Regions from separate parts of the Neobacillus sp. B4I6 genome, predicted to be linked through region 2. Evidence: riboswitches for the same ligand, from Rfam matches in the RefSeq annotation. Region 2 holds a riboswitch; each other region holds the start of a gene.
What was found. A riboswitch is a leader RNA that binds a small molecule or an ion and turns the genes downstream of it on or off. The one in region 2 is predicted to bind S-adenosylmethionine.
Positions count from the first base shown of each region.

Region 1: another riboswitch for S-adenosylmethionine. It lies ahead of metK (methionine adenosyltransferase); the one in region 2 lies ahead of mmuP (S-methylmethionine permease).
Region 3: another riboswitch for S-adenosylmethionine. It lies ahead of QF028_RS22345 (sugar ABC transporter substrate-binding protein); the one in region 2 lies ahead of mmuP (S-methylmethionine permease).

Region 1 is NZ_JBNPWB010000002.1:179,600-185,440, forward strand. It holds gene pckA (phosphoenolpyruvate carboxykinase (ATP)) at 1-1,372, opposite strand, end outside; SAM riboswitch class I at 1,620-1,759, shown strand; gene metK (methionine adenosyltransferase) at 1,960-3,159, shown strand; gene asnB (asparagine synthase (glutamine-hydrolyzing)) at 3,440-5,344, shown strand; gene QF028_RS02715 (gamma carbonic anhydrase) at 5,384-5,841, opposite strand, start outside.
Region 2 is NZ_JBNPWB010000002.1:5,270,648-5,276,488, reverse strand. It holds gene mmuM (homocysteine S-methyltransferase) at 1-77, opposite strand, end outside; gene mmuP (S-methylmethionine permease) at 52-1,461, opposite strand; SAM riboswitch class I at 1,545-1,648, opposite strand; gene QF028_RS28295 (acetyl-CoA C-acyltransferase) at 1,770-2,864, opposite strand; gene QF028_RS28290 (AMP-binding protein) at 2,860-4,326, opposite strand; gene QF028_RS28285 (biotin transporter BioY) at 4,376-4,954, opposite strand; gene QF028_RS28280 (glycerate kinase) at 5,219-5,841, opposite strand, start outside.
Region 3 is NZ_JBNPWB010000002.1:4,050,893-4,056,733, reverse strand. It holds gene yfkAB (radical SAM/CxCxxxxC motif protein YfkAB) at 187-1,302, shown strand; partial or broken gene QF028_RS22350 (MFS transporter) at 1,375-2,590, opposite strand; SAM riboswitch class I at 2,827-2,934, shown strand; gene QF028_RS22345 (sugar ABC transporter substrate-binding protein) at 3,064-4,179, shown strand; gene QF028_RS22340 (sugar ABC transporter ATP-binding protein) at 4,249-5,751, shown strand; gene QF028_RS22335 (ABC transporter permease) at 5,753-5,841, shown strand, end outside.

The sequences.
Region 1 (5,841 bases), 5.1 Mb from region 2:
GGTTTAATTCTCCCTCAAGAGCGGCTTCAACCATAGCGCGCGTGTAGGAAAGTTTCATTCGATTACCGACCCCATATTCGCCGCCGGTCCAGCCAGTATTGACAAGAAAAACATTGGCATTGTGCTCAAGTATTTTTTCACCGAGCATTTCTGCATAACGAGTCGCAGGCAGCGGCAGGAATGGAGCACCAAAGCAAGTGGAGAAGGTAGCTTGTGGTGACGTTATTCCACGCTCTGTTCCGGCTAGTTTAGAGGTGTAGCCACTTAAAAAGTGATACATTGCTTGTTCCTTTGTTAATTTTGAAATTGGAGGCAAGACTCCGAATGCATCAGCGGTTAAAAAGACAATCGTATTTGGGTGGCCAGCGATACTTGGTTGAACAATATTATCAATTGCGTCAATCGGATAAGCGGCACGTGTATTTTCGGTCAACGTTCCATCATCATAATCAGGGATTCTTGATTCCTGATTCAATGTTACATTTTCTAGGACAGTTCCAAAGCGGATGGCATCAAAGATTTGCGGCTCCTTTTCACGAGAAAGATTGATACATTTTGCGTAGCAGCCCCCCTCGATATTAAAGACACCATTAGAGGACCAACCGTGCTCATCATCACCAATTAATCGACGATTGGAATCCGCTGATAAGGTTGTTTTGCCAGTTCCAGACAAGCCAAAGAATAAAGCAACATCGCCTTCAATCCCAACATTGGCAGAACAGTGCATCGAAAAAATATTGTTTTCAGGCAGTAAATAATTCATTACAGAAAAAATCGACTTTTTCATTTCCCCTGCGTATTCTGTACCACCTATTAAAACAATTCTTTTTTCAAAAGAAATCATAATAAATGCTTCCGAGTTGGTACCATCGATAGCCGGATCTGCCTTGAAATTAGGTGCAGAAATAACGGTAAATCCAGCATCATGGGTAAGTAGTTCAGCATCCGACGGGCGAATAAATAACTGGTGTACAAATAAATTTTGCCACGCTAATTCATTTACCACTTGGATGGATAAACGTGATTTTTTATCAGCACCCGCAAATCCTTTAAAAACAAAGATCTCATTTTTCTGTTGTAAATAATTAATGACCTTTTGATAAAGCTTTGTAAAAACCGGTTCTGAAATTGGTTGATTGGTCGTGCCCCATTCAATTTTGTCTTTAGTTGAATCTTCTAAAACAATGAATTTATCCTGTGGAGACCGGCCAGTATACTTTCCAGTAGCGACACTAATTGCTCCCGTAGAAGTTAATGCTCCTTCATGACGGGTTAAGACTTTCTCAACTAATTGAGGAACAGATAATTGCACATGAACATGACTTTCATTTAACAATTGATTTAATTCATTAGGAGTATCAACAGAATTCATTTAATGAGACCTTCCTTTATTTAGTTTTTAGATTGTTAATAATATAAAAAGTATAACACATTAGCTGAATTAATGTATCCTATTTAACTGGATTTATATATTATAAAACTTTAATTGAAGATATAAAAAAAATTTATAAAAGATACTAACATATTTCGTATATTTCCCATTTTGTTGAAAAACATTTCTTAAAAAATTCATTGACATTGTTGGGCAGTGTGATATTATTCTAATTTGAACGGATACTCTCTTATCCTGAGCTGGTGGAGGGACAGGCCCAATGAAACCCAGCAACCTGCAGTATGAAAAGATTGACCACTTAAAAGGTCCTTTTCAGGATGCGAAGGTGCTAATCTGACGCAAGGCTTTGACCTTGAACGATAAGAGCGAAAGGCCCGGAACAACCTTTCCTCTCTGGTAAGGTTTTTTGTTTTGTATAAGTCCTTTATGAAAAGAGTCTCTAATAAAAATCCTTTGTTTATTACATACTAAGGGAATGAGTACCGTATCAAATTCTCGATGTTTAAGGAAGTATTCCTGTAACCTTTCTAAAACCTCGATTATCTCATATTATAGGAGGAATTCAGATGTCAACAAAACGTCGTTTGTTCACTTCTGAATCAGTTACTGAGGGTCATCCTGATAAGATTTGTGACCAAATTTCTGATTCCATTTTAGATGCTATTTTAGCAAGGGATGCTAATGCCCGTGTTGCGGCTGAAACTTCAGTAACAACAGGACTAGTGCTAGTAGCAGGAGAAATCACCACATCTACCTACGTGGATATTCCAAAAATTGTTCGTGAAACGATTAAAAACATCGGCTACAATCGCGCGAAATTCGGTTTTGACTCAGAAACCTGTGCTGTTTTAACATCTATTGATGAACAGTCTCCAGATATCGCGATGGGTGTTGACCAAGCTTTGGAAGCGCGTGAAGGTCAAATGTCTGATGAACAAATCGAAGCAATTGGTGCAGGGGACCAAGGTTTAATGTTTGGTTTTGCTTGTAATGAAACAAAAGAGCTTATGCCTCTTCCTATTTCACTAGCGCACAAACTTGCTCGCCGTTTAACAGAAGTACGTAAAGATAAGGTTCTTGATTACTTACGTCCAGACGGAAAAACACAAGTAACGGTTGAATATGATGAGAACGATAAACCAGTACGCATTGATACGATTGTTATTTCCACTCAACACAATCCTGAAGTTGAGTTAGAGCAAATTCAACGTAACTTGAAGGAATATGTTATTAATCCGGTAGTTCCAAAAGAATTAATCGATGAAAAGACAAAATACTTTATTAATCCAACCGGCCGTTTCGTTATTGGCGGACCACAAGGGGATGCTGGCTTAACAGGCCGTAAAATCATTGTAGATACGTATGGTGGATATGCTCGCCATGGCGGTGGTGCATTCTCTGGTAAGGATCCTACAAAAGTGGACCGTTCAGCTGCCTACGCCGCACGTTATGTTGCCAAAAATATCGTTGCCGCTGGCCTTGCTGATAAGGTAGAAGTTCAACTTGCCTATGCAATTGGAGTTGCTAGACCCGTTTCGATTGCAGTTGATACGTTTGGGACAGGTAAAGTGAGCGAAGACGTGTTAGTTGATTTAGTAAGTGAAAACTTCGACCTTCGTCCTGCAGGTATCATTAATATGTTGGATCTTCGTCGCCCAATTTACCAACAAACAGCAGCTTATGGTCATTTTGGCCGTACAGATGTGGATCTTCCTTGGGAGCGCACAGATAAAGTAGAAACATTACGCCAACAAGCAAATCTATAAAACGTTATGGGGGTTACATTCTACATGTAGCTCCCGTTTTTATTTCTCCGTCTATTTACCTGTATAGTAATTCAATTAGTGAATAAAATGTAATGTTTAGGCAGGTCAAAAGAAGTAAAAAATGATGATAATTAATTTGCCTATTGTTCACAGTGCAATTTTAATAAAAAAAGTGGTAGTATTAGAGAGTATGTTTTTCTGTCTAGCACTAGCGCAAGGCGTTTGCGCTTTGGAGCAATACGTCCTTTTAAAGGATATTTAGAATGAGGTGAAGTACATAATGTGTGGTTTTATCGGTTGTGTACACGACAAAACACAAAACTATAGTGATGAGCAAAAACAACAATTTAAAAATATGAACGATATTATAACTCATCGCGGGCCGGATGATGATGGTTTTTATTATGATGATCATATCCAATTTGGGTTCCGCCGTTTAAGTATCATTGATATTGAGAGTGGTCATCAACCGCTTACGTATGAAAATGAACGCTATTGGATTATCTTTAATGGTGAAGTTTATAACTATGTAGAACTGCGCGAGGAACTATTGAGCGAAGGATTAACCTTTTCAACTAGCTCTGATACCGAGGTTATTATTGCACTCTACAGCCATTTGAAGGAAAAAGCCGTCGAAAAACTACGCGGAATGTTCTCCTTTGTCATCTGGGATAAACAAGAACAAACTCTTTATGGCGCGCGTGATCCGTTCGGGATTAAACCGTTTTTTTATTTTGAAGATGGTGAAAGAACATTTTTTGCCTCTGAGAAAAAGAGTATTCTATTGGGGCTCGAAAATGATGTTATTAACTATGATTCCTTGCAGCATTATTTGACCTACCAATTTGTTCCTGAACCAACCACCATGTCTGATGGTATTAAGAAATTAGAGCCAGGTCATTTTTTTACCAAAAAGATTGGCTCACCAATGGAAATCAAAAGATATTGGAAAGCACACTTTAAACCAGTTCACAAATCAGAGCCTGACTTTATCAAGGAAATTAAAGATGTCCTGTTCGATTCTGTAAAAATGCACATGCGCAGTGATGTTCCAGTAGGCTCATTCCTTTCTGGCGGGATTGATTCTTCGATTATTGCATCGATTGCAAAAGAATATCACCCTGCGATTAAAACCTTTTCGGTAGGTTTTGAGCATAATGGATTCAGTGAAATTGATGTCGCAAAAGAGACAGCTGAGAAGCTTGGTGTCGAAAATATCAGCTATGTGATTTCACCGCAGGAATATATGAATGAAATTCCAAAAATTATGTGGCATATGGATGATCCGCTGGCAGACCCTGCTTGTGTCCCGCTTTATTTTGTTGCCCGTGAAGCGAGAAAGCACGTAACCGTTGTTCTTTCAGGTGAAGGTGCAGATGAATTATTTGGCGGCTACAATATTTATCACGAGCCGCAATCCTTAGAGGTGTTTAATAAAATTCCGAGAGCAGGAAAAGTGCTTTTAAAAGGGATAGCGGGTATGATGCCTGAGGGAATGAGAGGAAAAAGCTTTATCGAACGCGGTGTAACTCCAATGGAAGAACGTTACATTGGTAATGCGAAAATGTTTACCGAAGAAGAAAAGCGCGAACTACTAAATGTCTATCGTGAGGGATTAGATTACACTGATATAACGAAGCCGCTTTACGCTGAATCGCTTGGTTATGATCCTGTTGACCGGATGCAGTATATTGATATCCATACATGGATGCGCGGCGATATTTTGCTGAAGGCCGATAAAATGACGATGGCTCATTCCTTAGAACTTCGTGTGCCATTCCTTGATAAAGCGGTCTTCGAAGTGGCATCAAAAATTCCGACCAGCCTGAAAACAGTGCATGGAACGACGAAGTATATCTTACGTAAAGCAGCCGAAGGTGTTGTACCTGCCCATGTACTTGATCGGAAGAAACTTGGGTTCCCTGTACCAATACGTCATTGGTTAAAGGATGAAATGAACGAATGGGCGAAGAAGATTATCCGCGAAAGCAATACGGATCATTTGATCAATAAATCATATGTGCTTCAATTGCTTGAAGACCATTGCCAAGGTAAAGCCGATAACAGCAGGAAGATTTGGACTGTGCTGATGTTCATGGTATGGCATCAAGTATATGTTGAAGATGTCTATTCCTTTCAACGTGATTACGCACTAGAAAAGGCCCTGCAAACATCGAAAAATTAATCGTAAAAGCACCCAAATTTCTTGGGTGCTTTTGCTTTTTTATTTTTGAAGTGACTTATAATATTGTCCCTTTTCTGCATATTCTGTAGAGATTCTTACCATATCTTTTATGTCTTCTGGTGTTAATTCTCTAATAACTTTTGCCGGTCTGCCAAATGCTAAGGTATTAGGGGGAATTTTTTTCCCTTGCGGAACCAGACTGCCGGCTCCAATAAAAGCACCCTCGCCGATTTCGGCATTATCAAGAATGATGGAACCCATTCCTATTAACGCTTTTTTTCGAATGATACAACTGTGTAGAATAACCTGATGACCAATCGTTACTTCATCTTCTAAAATTAGCGGGTTATTGGGGCTTTGGTGTAAGATAGAATTATCTTGTATATTTACTTTCTTACCAATAATGGTTGGGGCTACGTCCCCTCTGATAACGGTGTTAAACCAAACACTTGATTCATCGCCAATCTCAACATCACCGGTAATCGTCACATAGTCGG
Region 2 (5,841 bases):
GTGGCTAACGCACCGTCCAGCAGCATAATGGAATGTTCGGATAAAATAGCCTTAATAGGGTTGATTTTGTTGAACATAGCCTACTCCTCTTTTCTTTAATCTTTGGGTTAAATAATAACTTGCATAGCAAAACAATATAAATGGAATGCCACAATATAAGGCAATTCGTTGTGTAGGGTCAAATGCGATTCCAATACATGAAGCAAGACAAAGGATAAAGGAAGCGATTGGTACCAAAGGATAGAATGGTGTACGATAAACCAAGTCCTTTACGGAATTTCCTTCTTTAATATATTGTCTGCGAAATAAAAACTGTGAAGCACTAATACTCATCCAAACTACCACCACAGCTAGGCCCGAAATGGATACAAGTACGATATACACTGTATCTGGTGCAATAATACTTGAGAACAAAGCTAAACCACCGCCAAACATGCTAAAAATGACTGCATATATTGGAACACCTTGTTTTGTTAATTTTGCAAAAATGGGTGATATCGTATTCTTATCTGCTAGTGACCAAAGCATTCTTGAAGAGGCATAAAGACCTGAGTTTGCAGCAGATAGAATGGCTGTTAATATGACAAAGTTCATAATATCCGCTGCATATGGTACGCCAATTTGTTCAAGAACGGCAACAAAGGGGCTCTCTAATACTCCTGCATCTGAAGTAGGCAATAATGCAGATAATACAACAATCGTTCCTACAAAAAAGATAATCAATCTCCACAATGTAGTACGAATGGCCTTTGGTATCGTTTTTTCCGGGTTTACTGTTTCCCCCGCTGCAATTCCTATTAATTCCGTTCCTGAAAAGGCAAAGTTAACCGCAAGCATTGTCATGACAATCGCAAAAGCACCATTAGGAAATAAACCTGCACTTGTAAAATTAGAGAAGAACGGTGCTGATTGGGAATGAGTCATAGGAAGATAACCTACCATTGCCGCTGCTCCTACAATAATAAACAGAACAATCGCTATTACCTTTATAGACGCAAACCAGAATTCAGATTCAGCGAAAAACTTAACCGTCAGTATATTTAAGACAAAAACCAAAATAGCAAACAGCAAACTCCAAATCCAGACATTAATGGATGGAAACCATCGCTGCATTAATAATCCTGCAGCCGTAAATTCAGAACCTAAAGCAACAGTCCAAGTTAGCCAGTACAACCAAGCAACTGTATACCCAGTCCCTGGTCCAATATATTTAGTCGCATAACTGTGAAAGGCACCAGTTTCAGGCATATGTACGGAAAGCTCTCCTAAACATAGCATGACGAGATAGACCACTAGTGCACCAATCAGATAGGACAGAATGGTCCCAAACGGGCCAGCTTGTTGAATCGTGTAACCCGAACTTAAGAATAATCCTGTTCCAATCACTCCGCCGAGCGATAGCATAACTAAATGCCGTGTTTGCATTTTTCTTTGAAATTTTTGCTTGCTTTTCTTCTCCATCATAGTCTCCTTTTTCCTACATCCAGAAAAAACAAAAAACGCACTCAGATAAATGAGTGCGTTACTGACAAATAATAACGTAGCTCTTATCTCTCAAGGCTTCACACCCGATGGAATTAGCACAGTGTCTTATTGACCTGCTGCTGAGGTTTCATAGGGCCAGTCCCTCCACCTCTCTGGATAAGAAATATTTTTTTAAACTTTATCAATCTATTAAATAATTGTCAATATATTTCTGAGTTTTTTAAAGTTTTAAACAAGTTGTTGCACATCTTCTTTATTAAAAATAAACTCATTTTCCTTAGTTTTCATGTTACCACCTCGAATAGGACTGCTACTCCAACTCCTCCACCACTCCCAATCGCGGCCAGTGCATATTTGATATCCTTTCGTCTTTGTACTTCGTAGAAAAGCCTCGTGATCATAATACTTCCTGAAGCTCCATAAGGATGTCCTAGCGTTAAAGCTCCTCCGCCGACATTTAACTTGTCATAAGAAATGGAAAGTTCTTTTGTACAGGCAACAATCTTAGAGGCGAAAGCTTCGTTTATTTCAATTAGGTCAATGTCCTCAATGGTTAACTGGTTTCTTTTTATTAAGGCTTGAATAGCCGGTATAGGGGCTTCTCCTGGATAATTCGGAAGTACACCTGAGACTTCACTATCCAAAAATCGTAAAATAGGCTGGAATCCATTATTCAATGCCATGTTTTCTTCCATGACAAGTACAGCTGAAGCCCCGTCATGTATCCCACAACTGTTCGCTGCAGTAACCGTCCCGTTCTTTTTAAATATAGGCTTTGCCCTATTTAAAAGTACTTCCATCTTTCTTTTCTTAAAAAGTTCTTCATCTTGGTGGAGATCCCCAATTTGAATGATCTCTTGATTAAAATATCCTTTATCGTAAGCTTCCCAGCTACGTTTATAACTTAATAGCGCATATTCATCCTGCATTTCCTTTGAAATAGCATATTTTCCAGCCACATATTCTGCTGCAACGCCCATATCTGGATCGCCAATTTTTTCAGGAGAAAATCTTGCTCTAGAAGGAAACGGGGAGGTACTCGTACTTTCTACACCACCAGCAATATAACAAAGGCCAGCTCCACCTTGGACAAAGTAACATGCCATTCGAATCGCTTCTAACCCTGCACTACATTGTCGGTCAATGGTGATTCCCGTTACTGAAAGAGGAAGTCCTGCTTCTAACGCAGCAACTCGAGCTACGTTTCCACCTGGTCCAACTACATTTCCCAAAATGATGTCATCTATCCTATCATCCAATCCCTTCGCTAAATGTTGGAGGAGTGGAGCTGCAAGCTCATGTGGCAGAATGTCTCGTAACATTCCACCCGTTTTTCCAATTGGTGTTCGTTTCGCTTTGACAATTACTGCCCTTTTAATCACTGCTCACCTTGCTTTCCAATCGTTTTATAAGCTCAGCACGAGCTATCTTGCCACTCGTTGTATATGGCATTTCAGATAGAAAAAACCACTTACGTGGAATTTTATAAGAAGATAAATGCGTCTTACAAAATCTTTTTAACTCTAATTGGCTACCCTTTCCTTTCACCACCGCAGCAACAACCTGACCCCAATACAAATCTGATAGGCCTATTACAGCAACTTCCTCGACATCTGGATGCAAGGAAATCACTTTTTCAATTTCTTCAGGAAAAATATTAATTCCCCCATATAAAATCATACTTTGTTCACGGCCTACAATATATAAAAAGCCATCCTCGTCAAAATAGCCCATATCATGGACCGTGGCCCATCCCTCTTCATCATGAATTGAATGAATGGTACTTCCCTCATAATCAAAGTACCCATTTATCACAAATTTGCTTCTTACATATATTTTTCCGGTCTCAGTTGGCATTGCTAATTTCTGATCTGGACGCCGTATTTGTACCTCTACACCATAACAAGGCTTTCCGACAGATGTTGCTTTCTGAATACCTTCTCTATCAGAAAGTACAGTAATGAAGCTCAATTCACTAGCTCCATAAAACTCGTACATGGTCATGTTAGGAAACATATGACGGATTTCTAATTTCGATCTATCCGACCATTTTGCACCAGATGAAATAATTTTTATAGACTTATCGACTTGGATTCCTTCTTTCAAGAATGCTTCTACCATTGTCGGAACTACATATATCGTTGTAATTGGAAAGGAATGTATCCATGATAGTCCTTCAATAGGAGAAAACTTTTCTAAAAGAAAAACGGTTCCACCTAAATACAAGGTGCTAATAGCTCCATACAGAAAATGAGAATGAATTAAGGCACCAGGAATAAGAACTTGATCGGATTCATCTAATCCGAAATCAAAACGATTGCAATCAAAGCTAGCCACCCACGAATCTTGAGAGCGAACAAAAGCTTTTGGGTTACCTGTCGTACCAGAAGTAAATCCAATGTAAAAAGGCAGATTTTCTTCCGTTTTTCTTACAGTTGTAGGATCAAATTGAGAGATTTCCTGTAAACAATCATCTAAAATCGTTACATTAGGAATGATTTGTTTGATTTGAGAGTAAATTTCTCTAGTTGTGACAATGATAGAAGGATGCGAAAGTATCACCCTTTTTTCCAATTCGGTTATCTTCCATTTCAAATCATATGGAACAGCAATCCAACCTGCCTTGGAAGCTCCTGCAAAGAGCTGTAGGAAAGGGATACCGTTTGGCAAAAGGATTCCTATTGTTTTATTTTCTAAATGAAGAGAATGAAGCCAGTTCGCTGTTTGATTAATTAATTCATACCATTCTTGATAACTGATTTGTTGATGATTCGTATGGATTGCGATTTTGTTTGGGGATATTTTTTCGAAAGTCTTATATGATTCTGTAATATTTCCCATGATATATCTCCTCTATAAAAAAGAGACACATTCTAGTGCCTCTTAAGATTTAGATATTTTTAGATAAATGATTGGAATAACTTGTTGCTAATGAGCGTGAAAAAAATGGGTGTTTTCTTAGTCTGTAAACTAAAATGGAAGCTAGTATGGCTTTTAAGACATCCCCTGGGATATAAATTAAACTTAACTGAACAGCTTTTAAAAGAGGAATGTCCATCATAAATGCTTGGACAGGAATTCCAATTAAATAGATTAATAGAATTCCAACTGTCAGATTAATAAATAAAATATGTTGTATTTTTAAAGTTTGAAAACGTGATAGTAGATAACCAATACAGAAAGCCGTAATAGGCCATGAAATTATATAACCAACACTTGGTCCGACAAATACACTTAGCCCACCTCTTCCTCCAGATAGAAGAGGCACTCCAGCTGCGAGAAGTAATAAAAAGATCGTTTGGCTCATCGCCCCTAATCTTGCTCCCAATACGCCTCCCGCAAGAAGGACACCTAGAGTTTGTAATGTAATGGGAACTGGTGTAAAAGAAAGCATAATAGGCGGAACTACTCCTAGAGCACCCATGACAGCGGCAAACACTGCTACAAAGGTAATTTCCTTAATTTTCATTCTTATATCTCCTTAAAATCAATATGTACTATTTACAACTATGATACTAATGAATCTCAAATTAAATGTCAACCGAATTTTGAATCCAGTTAACACTTAAAACATTATTATTCAAAATAGTATGGATTTTTTATTGATAGTAAATTTACAGGCAAGGAAATTCAGTATTTATGTAAAAAATCACGGCATCATATTAAATACGGTTTACCCAATTAAAAAAGCAGCTATACTCAGCTGCTTTTTACTACTTATTTAAAATTCCATTTATTTTTTCATTTTAAAAACAGCAGCTATATTCGACGCGGTTGTCTCGACGTATTCTTCTGCATGTTTAAAGGCATCTTCTAATAATATCACCCCAGGGACAATGCTGAATATCGCATCAATACCATATTCATGAACAACATAACTATCCTTCGAAACGTTTCCGGCGATTCCGACAACAGGGACTCCATATTTTTTAGCTGTTTTAGCAACCCCAATTGGAGTTTTGCCAAAGATGGTTTGTCCGTCAATCTTCCCTTCTCCAGTGATAACCAAATCGGCGTCCTTGACGATGTGGGATAAACCAGTGGCTTCGATAACAATTTCGACGCCCAGCTTCAATTCTGAAGGTAGAAAGGCCAATAGTCCTCCGCCAAGGCCGCCAGCAGCACCCGCACCAGGTACGTCGTTAATTTTTTTACCAAGATCTCGTTCGACAACAGCAGCAAAATGACCAAGATTTTTATCCAGTTCTGCTATCATTTCTAGAGTAGCTCCTTTTTGTGGCCCGAAGATAGCAGAAGCTCCCTTTTCGCCCGTTAGCGGATTATCTACATCACATGCTACCTCGATTTTAATCGGTGCTAAGCGCGGGTCAAATTCTGACAGATTAATAGAGGCTA
Region 3 (5,841 bases), 1.2 Mb from region 2:
ATTATCCTTTTATTTTTTATCCAAAGTGCTGTGGTTATGTATTAGTGGGTAAATTTTTCATAAAACAAGCATAGAATAATAGTATTTTTTAAAACATAAACTTTTGTAATGGTTAAAAATAGCAATAACATCCGTAATTCAGTTATAATAGAGAAGTTTTTTGAAGACTGATTTTAAGGAGTCATTATGTCAAAATTGAAAAAAATTACCCCTTCATATGATCCATGGGAAGCCTATTTAGATATTGAGCAATATGGAAAGCCTCAATTAACCAATATTGAATTCACCACGACGACCCTTTGTAATATGCGTTGTGAGCATTGCGCAGTAGGATATACACTCCAAACAAAGGATCCGCAGGCGCTTCCTCTGGATTTGCTCATACAAAGATTAGAAGAAATCCCGACACTTCGATCACTTAGCATTACCGGTGGAGAACCGATGTTATCCTTATCCTCGGTAAAAAATTATGTTGTACCGATTTTAAAATATGCCCATGAGCGCGGTGTACGGACGCAGATTAATTCCAATTTAACCCTTGAATTAGATCGTTATGAATTAATCGTCCCTTTTTTAGATGTCTTACATATCTCGCATAACTGGGGGACCGTCGATGATTTTGTCGAGGGTGGTTTTGCCAGAATGGAACGGAAGCCGGAATATGAACAACGGGAACAATATTTTAAAAGAATGATAGATAATAGCCGTGAACTGGTAAAAGCAGGAGTGATGGTATCTGCTGAAACGATGTTAAACAAGCGGACACTACCGTATTTAGAAAAAATTCACCGTCAAATTGTTGATGAAATGCTTTGTCAGCGACATGAAATACACCCAATGTACCCAAGTGATTTTGCTAGCAATCTCGAAACCTTATCACTTAATGAAATAAGAGAAGCGATCCATCACTTACTAGATGTCAGAGATGAAAATGTGTGGATGCTGTTTGGCACGCTCCCATTTTATGCGTGCAGCAGTGAACAGGAGGATTTAACTCTCCTTCAAAGCTTGTATAAAAGTAAAAATGTCACCGTCAGAAATGACCCTGATGGACGTTCGCGACTGAATGTAAATATTTTTAACGGAGATATTATTGTTACTGATTTCGGTGATACACCATCCCTAGGAAATATCAAGACTACAAATCTGTTACATGCATATGAAACCTGGCAGTCGTCAGCCTTGGCAAAAGAATTAAGCTGTCATTGCCCGGCGGTTAAATGCCTTGGACCCAATATATTAGTTAAGAACAGTTATTATCAAGAAATGGACTTTACTAAGCGAAAAAACAGAATAAAGTAATAAAGCAAAAGCACTTTAAATCATTTAATTTAAAGTGCTTTTCTACTTATTCCTTGCCCAATCTTAAAGTTATTAAATCGAGTGTTTTACAAGCTTTGGATGACGGTGCATTGAAACAAATAAAATAAATCCGCTAATAATTAATAATGAACTTGTGCTGATAAAAACGGCAGAAAAGCCATAGTAACCAGATATAAATCCACCCAGCATCGGGCCGACAATATTCCCAAGGAAACGCAAGCTGGTATTATAGCCTAATACTTCACCTTGCATCGCAATCGGTGCTTCTTGGCGGATATAGGCAATCCGTACAGGAATAATTCCGCCAATCGTGACACCCAGGGCAAAGCGGATGATAACGAGTTGCCAAAAGCTAGAAACTGCGGCTCCAGGCAAGTAGACAATCCCCGCTAGAAAAAGAAGAATAACTAATATTTTAATATACCCATACTTATCAGCTATTTTTCCCCAATTCCTCGACATCAATAAATTCCCCAGTCCCGCAGCGGAAAAAGCAATCCCAGAATAAAAGGCAACATTAGTTGTGCCATGCAGATCGCTAACAAATAAGGACAAAATTGGTTGAATGCTAAAGTGAGCAATCTGAACAAGGGCTGAAATTAGCAGGACTGTTAATAACACAGGGTTACGAATAATGTGTTTAAAAACTTCCTTGCTCGAGTAATGTGTTTTTGCCCCTTTAGACACGGGTATCAAGAATTCCTTTGTGGTAATCACTAACAATGCAGAGATAAAAATCGAAATGGACGTCCATTTAAAGGTAGTAGAATAGCCAAGAGAATCAGCTAAAACACCGCCCAGCATCGGTCCTAACAAAGAACCTGTAATACTACCTGTTTGCAATGTACCAAGAACGCGCCCCGCAATCCCCTTTGGTGTTTGCGTAGAGATAAAAGCTTGTGACATCGGGATGAAGCCAGAAAAGAAACCCATGAAAAAGCGCAGCAACAGTAACTGCCAGACAGAATGGACATAGCCCATTAGAAAAATAGATAAGCCCATCCCTAATCCGGAAATGATAAGGATTTTTTTTCTCCCATAACGGTCGCCAATTCTCCCCCCAAATCGGTGAGAAGAGGAAGGCAGAAACAAATGTAATCCCAAATGTGATTCCTGACCAATGCTGGACATATTTTTCCGAAAAGTCACCAAACGTCTCAATGTACAACGAAATAAACGGCATAACCATTGTCATACTTCCGGCTACAAAGAAGTTCGCAAACCACATGATCATTAAATTACGCTTTGCACTTCTTTCCTGATCCATTATTAATAACACTTCTTTCTAAATGTATTTCGATTAACTAAATATTATCATACAGAAATTTCTGATAATTTTAAAGGGATATCCCTTTTATATAAAATAGGAAATTACGTTTACTACTATTCAAAGGTTTTGGCGGATTGGGAATAATACCTTTATTAGAAATATTCAAAACACTATTGACAACTTGTTAATAGGAGACTAAAATCTAATTTATTACTTTAAATGAATAATACGTTCTCTTATCAAGAGTGGCAGAGGGACTGGCCCGATGACGCCCAGCAACCGTTCCGTTTGGAATTGGTGCTAAATCCTGCAAAACAATTTATTGTTTTGAAAGATAAGAGAGGAGTAGTCCCTTAATTTGTGATGAAACCTCTCTTTTCTGGAGAGGTTTTTTATTTTTATATAAAAACAAACCTTTCCAATCGGAGTAATGGAGTATTGATAAGAATCTAAAAGGGGGAGCTTTAATCATGAAAAGAAATATCTTTAAAAGTACACTCGTATCAGCGTTAGCAGCAACACTCTTACTCACAGGCTGTGCTTCTGAGGGAGAAAAAAAACAAGCAAGCGCTCATAAAAAGGTTTCACTTGAAGGTGTATCTGAAAAGTTTACAAGTGGTGATCCGTTAAAAATCAAGGTTATCCGTAAAATTGGCGGTGATGATCATACTGCCCAATTCTTAGCAGGTGCAAAAGAAGAGGGAGAAGCCTTAGGTTTTCAAGTGGACGTGTTTACCGCAAATGGTGATACAGCTAAGTTCCATGATGCTATTAATCAGGCATTAGACCAGGATTATGATGGATTTATCATTTCTCATGGTGACGATGATGCGACTGTTAATGATGTAAAAAAGATAGTTGAAAAAGGAAAAAGTGTAGTTACATTTGACTCCAATCCAAATATTGCGAAGGTTGATGGAGTAACGCTTACTTCACAGGATGATGAAGCCTTAGCAACTTTAGCCCTTGATCAACTCGTAAAGAATACAAAGGGTAAAGCAAATATTGCCTACCTATGGGTCGACGGTTTCCCTGCAATGGTTAGACGTAATAAGGTTTATCAAGAAGTCCTTTCAAAAAATCCTCAAATTAAAGAAGTGGAACGCTTTGGTGTGGCTGCGGCAGATACAAGTGTACAAACACAAAACGCAGTTGCAGCCATGTTAAATAAATATCCAAAAGGCAAACTGGATGCCATATTTGCTACTTGGGATGCTTTTGCAATCGGTGCAGCACGAGCTTTGAAAGAAGCGGGACGTGAAGAAGTGAAGATTTATGGAATCGATGTTTCCAATGCGGATCTGCAAGAAATTCAAAGAAAAGGCAGCGCTTGGAAATACACAGCAGCTGTCGATCCGAAACTTATCGGTGCTGTTGATATGAGAATACTTGCGAAAAAGCTTGCAGGTGAAGAAACACCACAGACCTTTGATTTAGATGCTTCACTTGTTTCACAAGAAAATCTTCTCAAAGCAAAAGAGCCTGTAAACATGGTTAATCTGGCAAAAATTATCCCAGGCTGGGGTCAATCGACTGCATTTGAGGAAGAGTGGATAAAGACGTTAAAGAAGCATTATAAAGAATAGTCGGTATACAACTAGACACTCTCTTTTTCAATAGATGAAGAGAGTGTTTGCTTACGGGGGATGATTTTGATGAGATCAACATTGGAGATGAAAAACATCTCAATAGAGTTTCCTGGTGTGAAGGCATTGAATCAGGTCGACTTTTCGATGGAAACGGGAGAAATCCAAGCTTTGATTGGGGCAAATGGGGCAGGGAAATCAACGTTAATGAAGGTTCTCGCGGGTGCTTATGACCACTATACCGGTGAAATAAGGTTAGATGGGAAAAACCTGAAGATTCGTTCTCCGAAAAATGCACAGGACGCAGGAATACAAATCGTTTATCAAGAAGTAGATACGGCTCTCATTCCGTATTTAACCGTCGCCGAAAATATTATGCTCCTCGATACAGTCCATAACATGGGGAAAAAGCAATGGATGAAATGGAAAAACCTTCATCAAAGAGCGGATGAAATACTATCAAGTATGAACATTATGCTTCCGACGAAGAAGCTTGTAAGTGAGTTAACGTTAGCGGAAAAACAAATGATTTTAATCGCTAGGGCTGTATCAAATCAATGTAAGTTTCTTATTTTAGACGAGCCGACAGCGCCATTGAGTCACACTGAAACAACGGAACTATTCCGGATTGTCCGTGATTTAAAAAAGCAAAATGTAGGAGTTATCTTTATTTCCCATCGCTTACCAGAAATTTTTGAAGTCTGCGATGAAGTGACCGTAATGAGAAACGGTGAACTTGTTGCAAAAGAGCGAGTTACTAATACGACCATCAACAAAGTGGTGGAGCATATGCTGGGTCAAAGATTAGAGGAACAGTTCCCAGAGAAGAATACGTCTATTGGAAACACGGTCCTTGAGGTAAAAGGACTTTCAGATAGAGGGAAGATTAAAGATTTACATATTCATGTTAAATCAGGAGAAATCATTGGAATTGCCGGGCTTGTCGGTGCTGGAAAAACAGAATTGTGTAAGGCGTTATTTGGCTCTAAGAAATTAACGGGGGGAGACATCTTTCTTCATGGCAATAAACTAAAATTAAAGAGTCCCTATCATGCGGTTAAAAAGGGAATTGCTTTAGTTCCAGAAGAACGGAGGAAGGAAGGAATCCTAGTTCTTGAATCAGTAGAAACCAATTTAACAGCTGCTAATTTAGGTGAATTTTCAAAGAGATTAAGCTTTTTAGATCGAAAAAAAGAAAAAGAAACGGCAAAGCAGTTGATCCATCGCCTCGGAATTAAAACACCTTCAGAAGATACCAAGGTACAGAATCTTTCCGGAGGGAATCAGCAAAAGGTCGCAATCGGAAAGTGGCTCGTAGCTGAAGCAGATGTATATATTTTTGACGAACCAACCAAAGGCGTCGATGTTGGCGCAAAGAAGGATATCTTTGAGTTAATCGCTGAACTAGCGAACCGGGGTAAAGCAATTATTTATGCTTCTTCAGAACTTTCGGAGATTATTGGGATTACTGATCGGGTCTATGTTTTATACGACGGCAGGTCCGTAAAGGAAATTGAAACGAGAGAAACGAACGAAGAAGAACTATTATTTTATTCAACAGGGGGCAGGTAAAATGGAGGCAAATATTGCAGCAAAGAATCAGGTAGCCCCGGCAAAAAAAGTCTTTGAGTTATTTCGCTTTTTATATAAATATGGGACGAT